DNA from 2 places in the Acidiphilium acidophilum genome. Region 1 is predicted to be linked to the other one. Evidence: predicted binding sites of a transcription regulator. Region 1 holds the regulator's gene; the other holds the start of a gene.
The links. Region 1 encodes LexA, which represses DNA repair genes until DNA is damaged. Its sites were predicted from a motif close to TGTTCTANNTANGTTC; they were not measured.

Region 1 (3,925 bases):
GGTTGGCTCTCCAAAATTCCGGAAAGGATGAACGATATGACCTTCAAGAAAACCCTTATTGCCGCGCCGCTGGCGCTCGGCATGGCGCTGGCGCTGGCCGGGTGTGGGACCAGCCAGCCGGAACGCGCCCAGGGCGGCGCGGCGGGTGGTGCGGCGGCGGGTGCCGCGGTCGGGGCGGTCGGCGGGCCGATCGGCGCGCTGGCGGGTGCCGGGATCGGGGCGGTCGGCGGCGCGGTTGCGGGTTCGCAGACCACGCCGAAGCAGATCAATCTCGGGGCACCGCCGAAGGTGAAGATGCCGGGGACCGATACCACCACGCAGTAAAGCCGGATTCCACGCGATATGGAACGCCCGCCGGTGTGATGCCGGCGGGCGTTTTTTATTGCGGTGTCGGGCGGGATACGGGTTAGGCGATGCCGCCGGTGACGTAGCTGCGCAGGCTGCGGACTTCGTGGGCCTGCTGGTCCATCAGGCCGGCCACGACGTCCCCGATGCTGACCACGCCGATGAGCTTGCCGCCGTCCACGATGGGGAGATGGCGGAAATGGCCGTCGGTCATCAGGGTTTCGGCCTCGAAAATGGTGGTGGACGGGGTTGCGGTGGTCGGCGCGCGGGTCATGAGCTGGCTGGTGACCATGTCGAGCGTGGCGGGACCGTTGGCGGCGAGGCTGCGGACCACGTCGCGTTCCGAAAGGATGCCGAGGAGATCCTGGTTGGCGGACTGAACGACCACCGCGCCGATGCGCTTTTCGGCGAGGACCAGCACGACTTCGCGGATTTTCGAGTCCGGCGGGACGGCGATCACGGAGACGGGTTTGCGTTTCAGCAGAGATGCCATTGTTGTCATCATCATCCTCCCAAGGATTGATGCCCGGAAACCCGGGCGGGCGCCGGCGAATTTCCACCGGAAGATATAGACTTATGAATATATGCCGGATGAGCGATCTGAATCAACAAAATTTCATCGCATGGCGCCGTTGTCATGTTTCCGTTGCGGTGGCGGCGGCGAAAGCGGCGGTCCAGAGGTGTTGGGCGGGGACGATGGCGAGTTCGTCGTGACCGCCAGACGCGGTGGCGGCGAGGAGGGCGGCACTGGCGGCGGCGGCGGCGGCGAGGGCGCGCCGGGCGTTGCGGTGGGGCAGATAAGCGGCGAGGAACAGGGCGGAGAAGGCATCGCCCGCGCCGGAAAAGGGGCGCGGCAGGGCTTCGACGGTGTGATGGTACGGGTTTCCGGCTTCGAGCATCAGGATGTCGAGGGTGCCGGGGGTGGTGTCGGTGCCGGTGAAGCCGGTGAGGATGACGAGGCCGGGGCCGAGTTGCGCCATGGCGCGGAAGGCGTGGGCGCGGTCCGGCACGGGCAGGCCGGTGAGGATTTCGAGTTCGAACGGGTTGGGGGTGGCGATGTCGGCGCGCGGCAGGAGGTGGGTGCGGGTGGCGTCGACCAGGGCATGGGGGACGTAGATCCGGCCGGAATCGCCCAGGACCGGATCGCAGAAGTAGAGCGCGCCGGGATGGGACGCGCGGGCGCGGGCGATGGCATCGGTGACTACCGGGACGGCGGCTTCGGCGCCGAGATAGCCGGAGACCACGGCCTCGCAGCGGGCGAAGGCACCGCGCGCGGCGAGGCCGGTGACGAGGGCGGCGAGGCGGGCCTGTTTCACCGGGCCGCCTTCGCTGCCGCCGTGGCCGGGATGGTGCGAGAGGATGACCGATGGCAGGGGCCAGACTTCGAGGCCAAGGCGGGCGTAGATGAAGGCGGCAGCGGTATTGCCGACGCTGCCGTTGAGAACCTGGGACTGGATCGAGAGGATGGCCATGGCGGCACTTGGCGGACCGGGCGGGGGCGTGGCAAGGGTAACCGATCGAGAACAGAAGGTGATTATTTTGCCGCGAGGCTCTTGACGCGACGCGGGTTCGATTCATAGAACATCATGTTAGCGCTTTGTTCCCGGTGGGGATGACGCGATGGTCCGGGCCGCAGGGGCGGTTCGGGTCGGTTCGGGGTTTTCGGACGAGGGAATGATGCTGACGCGCAAGCAATATGAGCTGCTGGTGTTCATCGACCAGCATCTGCGGCGGACCGGCTGTTCGCCGAGTTTCGAGGAGATGAAGGACGGGCTCGATCTGAAATCGAAATCGGGCATTCATCGATTGATCGGGGCGCTGGAGGAGCGCGGGTTTCTGCGCCGGCACAAGCACCGGGCGCGGGCGCTGGAGGTGATCAGGCTGCCGGCGGACAGCGTGCCGGCGGAGCGGGGCGATGCCAAATTCGCGCCGAATGTGATCCGGGGCGATTTTTCGCAGCGGTTCCAGGGCGCGCGGGCGGCGGCGGAGGTGGCGGCGGTGAGCCTGCCGCTCTACGGGCGGATTGCCGCGGGCCAGCCGATCGAGGCGCTGCGGGAGCATCAGGCCGAGATCGAGGTGCCGATCGCCTTTATCGGGCAGGGCGATCACTACGCGCTGGAAGTGGTGGGGGATTCGATGATCGAGGCGGGGATTCTCGATGGCGATACCGCGATCATCCGCAAAGGCGAGACCGCCGAGACCGGGCAGATCGTCGTGGCACTGATCGACGACAACGAGGTAACGCTGAAGCGGTTGCGGCGGCGGGGCAATTCGACGGCGCTGGAACCGGCCAATGTGCGCCACGAGACGCGGATTTTCCCTGCCGAGCGGGTGAAGGTGCAGGGGCGGCTGGTGGCGCTGATGCGGCGATATTGATACCGGTGCAGATCGCCCTTTGACCTTACGGGCCAGCCACCCGATATGGGGGGAATGGCAGTATGGGGTAAGGTGATCGGCGGCGTGGCCGGGTTTGCGTTCGGCGGGCCGGTGGGCGCGATTGCGGGGGCGGCGCTTGGCCACGCGGCGGATACCGGCGATCTCGGATCGTTCGGGGCGCGGCTGGGGCGGGCCTTGCCGCTCGATTCCGCGCGGCTGGCGGCCATGATCGGGCGGCGGGAGCAGGTGTTCGCGATTGCGGCGACGGTGCTGGCCGCGAAGCTTGCCAAATGCGACGGGCCGGTCAATCGCGCCGAGATCGATGCGTTCAAGCGGCAGTTCCGGATCGAGGACGCGGCGGTGCCGATGATCGGGCGGTTGTTCGATCAGGCGCGCAACGATTCGGCGGGGTTCGAGCCCTATGCAAGGCAGCTCGGCGAGAGTTTCGCGGATAACCGGCTTGCGCTCGAACAGGTGCTGGGGGCGTTATACGCGATTGCGCGGGCGGATGAGCCGATCAACGGGCGTGAGGCGGATATGCTCACCCGGATCGGCGTGGCGTTCGGGCTCGATGCGGCGGCGCGGGCGCGGGCGGAGAATCCCTCCTCCTACGCGCTATCCGAAGGCGATCCGTATGTCGTGCTCGGGATCGGGCGCGATGCGAGCAGCGAGGCGATCCGGGCGCATTGGAAACAGCTGATGCGGGAAAATCACCCCGATCAGCTCGCGGCGCGCGGGGTCCCGCCGGAATTCGCCGCACGGGCGACCGACCGGGTGGCGCGGATCAATGCCGCCTGGGACGATATCAAGCGCGAGCGGGGTTTGTGAGGTCGCCCAATCACGACGACCGGCCCGATGGGGCGGTGATCGATCATCTGGTGCTGCATTATACCGGGATGCGCAGCGGGGCCGATGCGATCGCGCGGTTGTGCGACCCGGCTGCGCGGGTTTCATCGCATTACGTGGTCGAGACCGATGGGACATTGATCGCGCTGGTGGATGAGGAGCGGCGGGCCTGGCATGCCGGGGTGAGCTATTGGCGCGGGGTGCGGGGGTTGAACGATCGCTCGATCGGGATCGAAATCGTCAATCCCGGCCACGAATTCGGCTATGTGCCATTTCCCGATGTGCAGATCGAAGCCGTGATCCGGCTGTGCCGGGGCCTACTCGAACGCCACCCGATTCCGGCGCGGAACATAGTGGC
Region 2 (3,925 bases), on a different contig from region 1:
CTTGGCGTGCTACGAGCAGGACGATCTGCTGTTCGAGGCGCTCAAGCAGGCCAACCGGGAGCTGCTGGTGACGAGTGCTGGGATGCAGCCGACGAGGCTGAACGGATACGTCCTCCGGGAAATCGACCGGCTCATCTCCGACGGTGTGAAGCAGCGGTTCACGTCGTTCCTGGCACCGCAGGTCGAGCCGCGCGGCGGAGACCATTACGACCCGCTCTCTGAGCTCACGAAGCGCGCCAATGCCGGTCGGCTCCGGCTTGAGCAGGCGGCGCGCGGCGAGTTCCATTTCCTCGTCCAGGACGACCGCCTCGCCGTCATCTCGACGCGGCCGTTCTTCGGAGACGTAGTGCGGCGGTCAGGCTTCTCCCGCGTCACTGGCTACGTAGCGCGCAAGCCGAGGCTGGTCGAGCAGATCAGGGCGCTCGCGGAGCGCAGCGCGACGGCGAGGAAGCGTGGCTGAAGGTCCTCGGGTGTGGGCGGCCACGCGCGTGGGCCTCGTACGTACCGCCAACGAGGATGGCTGGCGCGTCGGCGGGATCGCCGGCGACGCGCCCGACGGGAACTGGTCCGGGTCCCTGCCGAGCACCCGTCCCTGGGTTCTGGTCGCCGATGGCATGGGCGGCCACGGCTCGGGTGACGTGGCGAGCTCGGTCGCGCTCGACGCGCTCTGCCGCCATTTCGATCGGGACGGCGCTTCCGACATGCGCTCGGCGATCGCCGAGGCGAATTGGGCTGTGTTCTCGGCGATGGACGAGGCGCCGGGTCGCAGGGCCATGGGGACGACAGTGGCGGGTTTCCGCCGCGCCGGCGGCGCGGTCAGCGTCTTCAACGTCGGCGACAGTCGCGTCTACCTCGCGCGTGACGGCGGGCTGAGCCTCCTGAGCGTCGACGACACGATGCCGCGCCGCGCGGCGGGACGCAGCCACGCGCTCACCCAGTCGCTGGGCGGGACCTCCGTGCCGCTGGCGCTGGATCCTCATGTCGTTTCGGTCGAACCCGTCGCCGGCGACGTTCTGCTCGTCTGCACCGACGGGCTGACCGACATGCTCGGAGAGGCGGAGATCGTTGCGGGTCTCCTTGCCGGAATTGCAAACCCCGCAGCGGCACTGGCTAACGCCGCCGTCGAGGCGGGCGGGCGCGACAATGTGACGGTGGTCGTCACAGAGTTTTGAGGCGGAGATCGCACGCCGACACGCCCGGCTTCTCCCGCCGCCAAGTCATCAAACGGCAGCGTTCGTCAGAACCAGACGTTCGCCGGGACAGGGTTAAACGACCGGCTCTGGTCGTCACCCGTCGGTGCGTCCCTGGCTGCCAACAGCAGCTTATCTCATTTTCAGCTCCAAACCGGACTGTCAGCAATCGGCCAACTCCCGCCATTAGCGGAAGCTCAGTATTCCCCGGGATCGCCTTCTCGTTGACGATTACGCGGTCCCGCGATCCTGGCAAAATGATCGGCGCTGCGCACGGTTTCTGACCCAGATCACATTTTTTTCTTCAACGTCGGTGACGCCTTGAACCTGACGGTTTTGCCGGCCTTGATTTTGATCGGGGTGCCGAGACGCGGATCGACGCCTTTCCGTGCCTTGGTCTTTCGCACCGTGAAGGTCCCGAAACCCGGCAGCGTGAATTTGCCGCTCTTTTTCATCTCCGCCACGATGGCATCGACCAATGTGCCCGCAACCTTGTGCGCCGCTACAGCGGTGATCTCAGTAGATTGCTGAATGGTTTCTGCGATAAATGCCTTCGTCACCCTATATTCCCCTCGTTGTCTTTGCCGCTGCCCATCGGCGGGCATCCTCCTACCAGAAATCATCAATATGCCAATTCGACCAGGGGGATTAACGCTCATACGCCAGCCCATTCGCCTGATGATCAGCCCCTTGCTTGCCTTCGATGTTCCACATATGTTCGCGTCCGTGGATCGAGGAGCTACGAATGAGTTTGGCAGGTAGTTATAACGGGGGGAACACAACCGGGTTCGCGTCGCCGGCCGCTGATAGCCTGGAAGGTCCGATCGATCTGGCTGAAATCCTGGATCTGCGCCGCGCCAACCGCTATCCGGTGCGGGTTTCCGGTGAGGCCCTGATCGAGCGGGGCATTCTGCCGGGTGACATCCTGATCGCGGATGCGGCTGCCCCGCCGGCGCACGGCAAAGTCGCGATCGTCATGGTTCATGGCGAGGTTTTGGTGGCGCAATTGGCCTATCGCGGCGGTGAATGGTGGCTGCGGCCGGGGCGGCTGGGTGATGTTGGTCAGGTGGTCCCCGACGATGCCGAAATCTGGGCGATCGTGAGCGGCCTGGTGCGGACCAGCGTCTGATCATCGCAGAAATAGGGATCAAGCCTGATGGCGCTGTATGGCCTGATCGATGGCAATTCGTTCTATTGCTCCTGCGAACAGGCGTTCGATCCCGCGCTGCGGGACAAGCCGGTTGTGGTTCTTTCCAACAACGACGGGTGCGTGATTGCGCGTTCGGCTCTTGCCAAGGCGGTTGGCATCAAAATGGGGGATCCGTGGCACCTGATCAGGCGACGTCCGGAATTGAGCGAGGTGGTCGCAAAATCGTCTAATTATTCCCATTACGGTGATCTCAGCCGGCGCGTGTTCGAAATCCTGGGCGCCCATGTTCAACGTCTCGAACCCTATTCGATCGATGAAACCTTCCTTGATCTGGCGCCGGTCACTGGCGACCTCATGGAGTTCTGCCAGATGCTGCGCGGCGCGGTCCGCCAGATCGCGAAGATCCCGACCTGTGTAGGGGTCGGTCCCAGTAAAACAATTGCAAAGGCCGCAAACAAACTCGCCAAGTCCCGACCCGAACTGAATGGGGTGTGCGATCTGCGCGACGAGGCGACGCGCGTGGCCCTATATCAGGACCTCGGGATTGGCGAGGTCTGGGGGATCGGCGGCAAGACCGCTGAGAAGCTTGCTGCCCGCGGCGTCCGGACTGTCGCGGATTTCCTGCGCCTCGATCCGCGCAAGGTGCGCGATATGATGTCTGTGGTGGGTGCGCGGGTACAGGCGGAATTGCGCGACGTGTCGTGCCTGCCGCTGTCGCTGATGGCGCCGCAGCGCAAGGGGATCGCGGTGACGCGTAGTTTTGGCATGCCGATCACCGATTGGTGGACGATGCGCGAGGCGGTGGCATCCTACGCGACCCGCGCCGGCGAGAAATTGCGCGAGCATGGTTTGCTCGCCAGCACAATGACGGTTCTGCTCCACACCAACCCGCACAATGGCGATCCCTGGTACAGCAACCAGCATTCGGCGCGGATCGAGGCGACCAACGACACGACATCGTTGATCGGGGAGGCGATCCGCATGCTGGAGCCGATGTGGCGCGCGGGGTTCCGGTATTCGAAGGCGGGGATCATGCTCGGCGAGTTGATCGACGCGGGCAGTCAGCCGATGTCGCTGTTTCCGACCAAGGATCCTGTGCGGTCGGCGCGGGCGATGGCGGCGCTTGATGCGGTCAATGGCCGGTTTGGTCGCGACACGTTGCGCCCGCTCGCAACGGGGATTTCGCGCACCTGGACAGCCAAGGCGATGAATTTGTCGCCCCGCTATACGACGCGGGTTGGCGAGATCCTGGTTGGAACCGCCTATTGAGGGGACGCGCTCTCGAGGGCGCCTTACAGGTTTGATGGCCTTGGCGGGCCGCAAGGGGCTATGAACCACATGCGATCAGCCGCTGGAGGGGAGGGACCATGACCGAAGAGGAGGTGAAGCGGCTCGAGGAGATGGCGCGGACGCTCAGTGCCTCCGGTGCCTACCGCGTCCTGCGCAAGCTGGCACCCCGCTTGCCGGTCGCGGTCGAACCTGGCACGCCAACCCGGCCAGGATTATTCGTCGATGTCGAAACCACCGGGCTCGATCCCGAAACCGATGAGATCATCGAAATCGCGATCGTGCCGTTCACCTACGC

Region 2: the regulator LexA is predicted to act here: its motif matches at 1,895-1,910, upstream of SIL87_RS00865 (LexA family protein).

What each region holds. Positions count from the first base shown of each region.
Region 1 covers NZ_JAWXYB010000018.1:3,089,448-3,093,372, reverse strand. Annotated here, with positions in the region: gene SIL87_RS17360 (hypothetical protein) at 28-324, shown strand; gene SIL87_RS17355 (CBS domain-containing protein) at 407-838, opposite strand; gene pdxY (pyridoxal kinase) at 981-1,817, opposite strand; gene lexA (transcriptional repressor LexA) at 2,023-2,721, shown strand; gene SIL87_RS17340 (TerB family tellurite resistance protein) at 2,776-3,549, shown strand; gene SIL87_RS17335 (N-acetylmuramoyl-L-alanine amidase) at 3,546-3,925, shown strand, end outside.
Region 2 covers NZ_JAWXYB010000001.1:169,186-173,110, forward strand. Annotated here, with positions in the region: gene SIL87_RS00850 (hypothetical protein) at 1-460, shown strand, start outside; gene SIL87_RS00855 (PP2C family protein-serine/threonine phosphatase) at 489-1,172, shown strand; gene SIL87_RS00860 (HU family DNA-binding protein) at 1,481-1,750, opposite strand; gene SIL87_RS00865 (LexA family protein) at 1,936-2,319, shown strand; gene SIL87_RS00870 (Y-family DNA polymerase) at 2,347-3,609, shown strand; gene SIL87_RS00875 (3'-5' exonuclease) at 3,708-3,925, shown strand, end outside.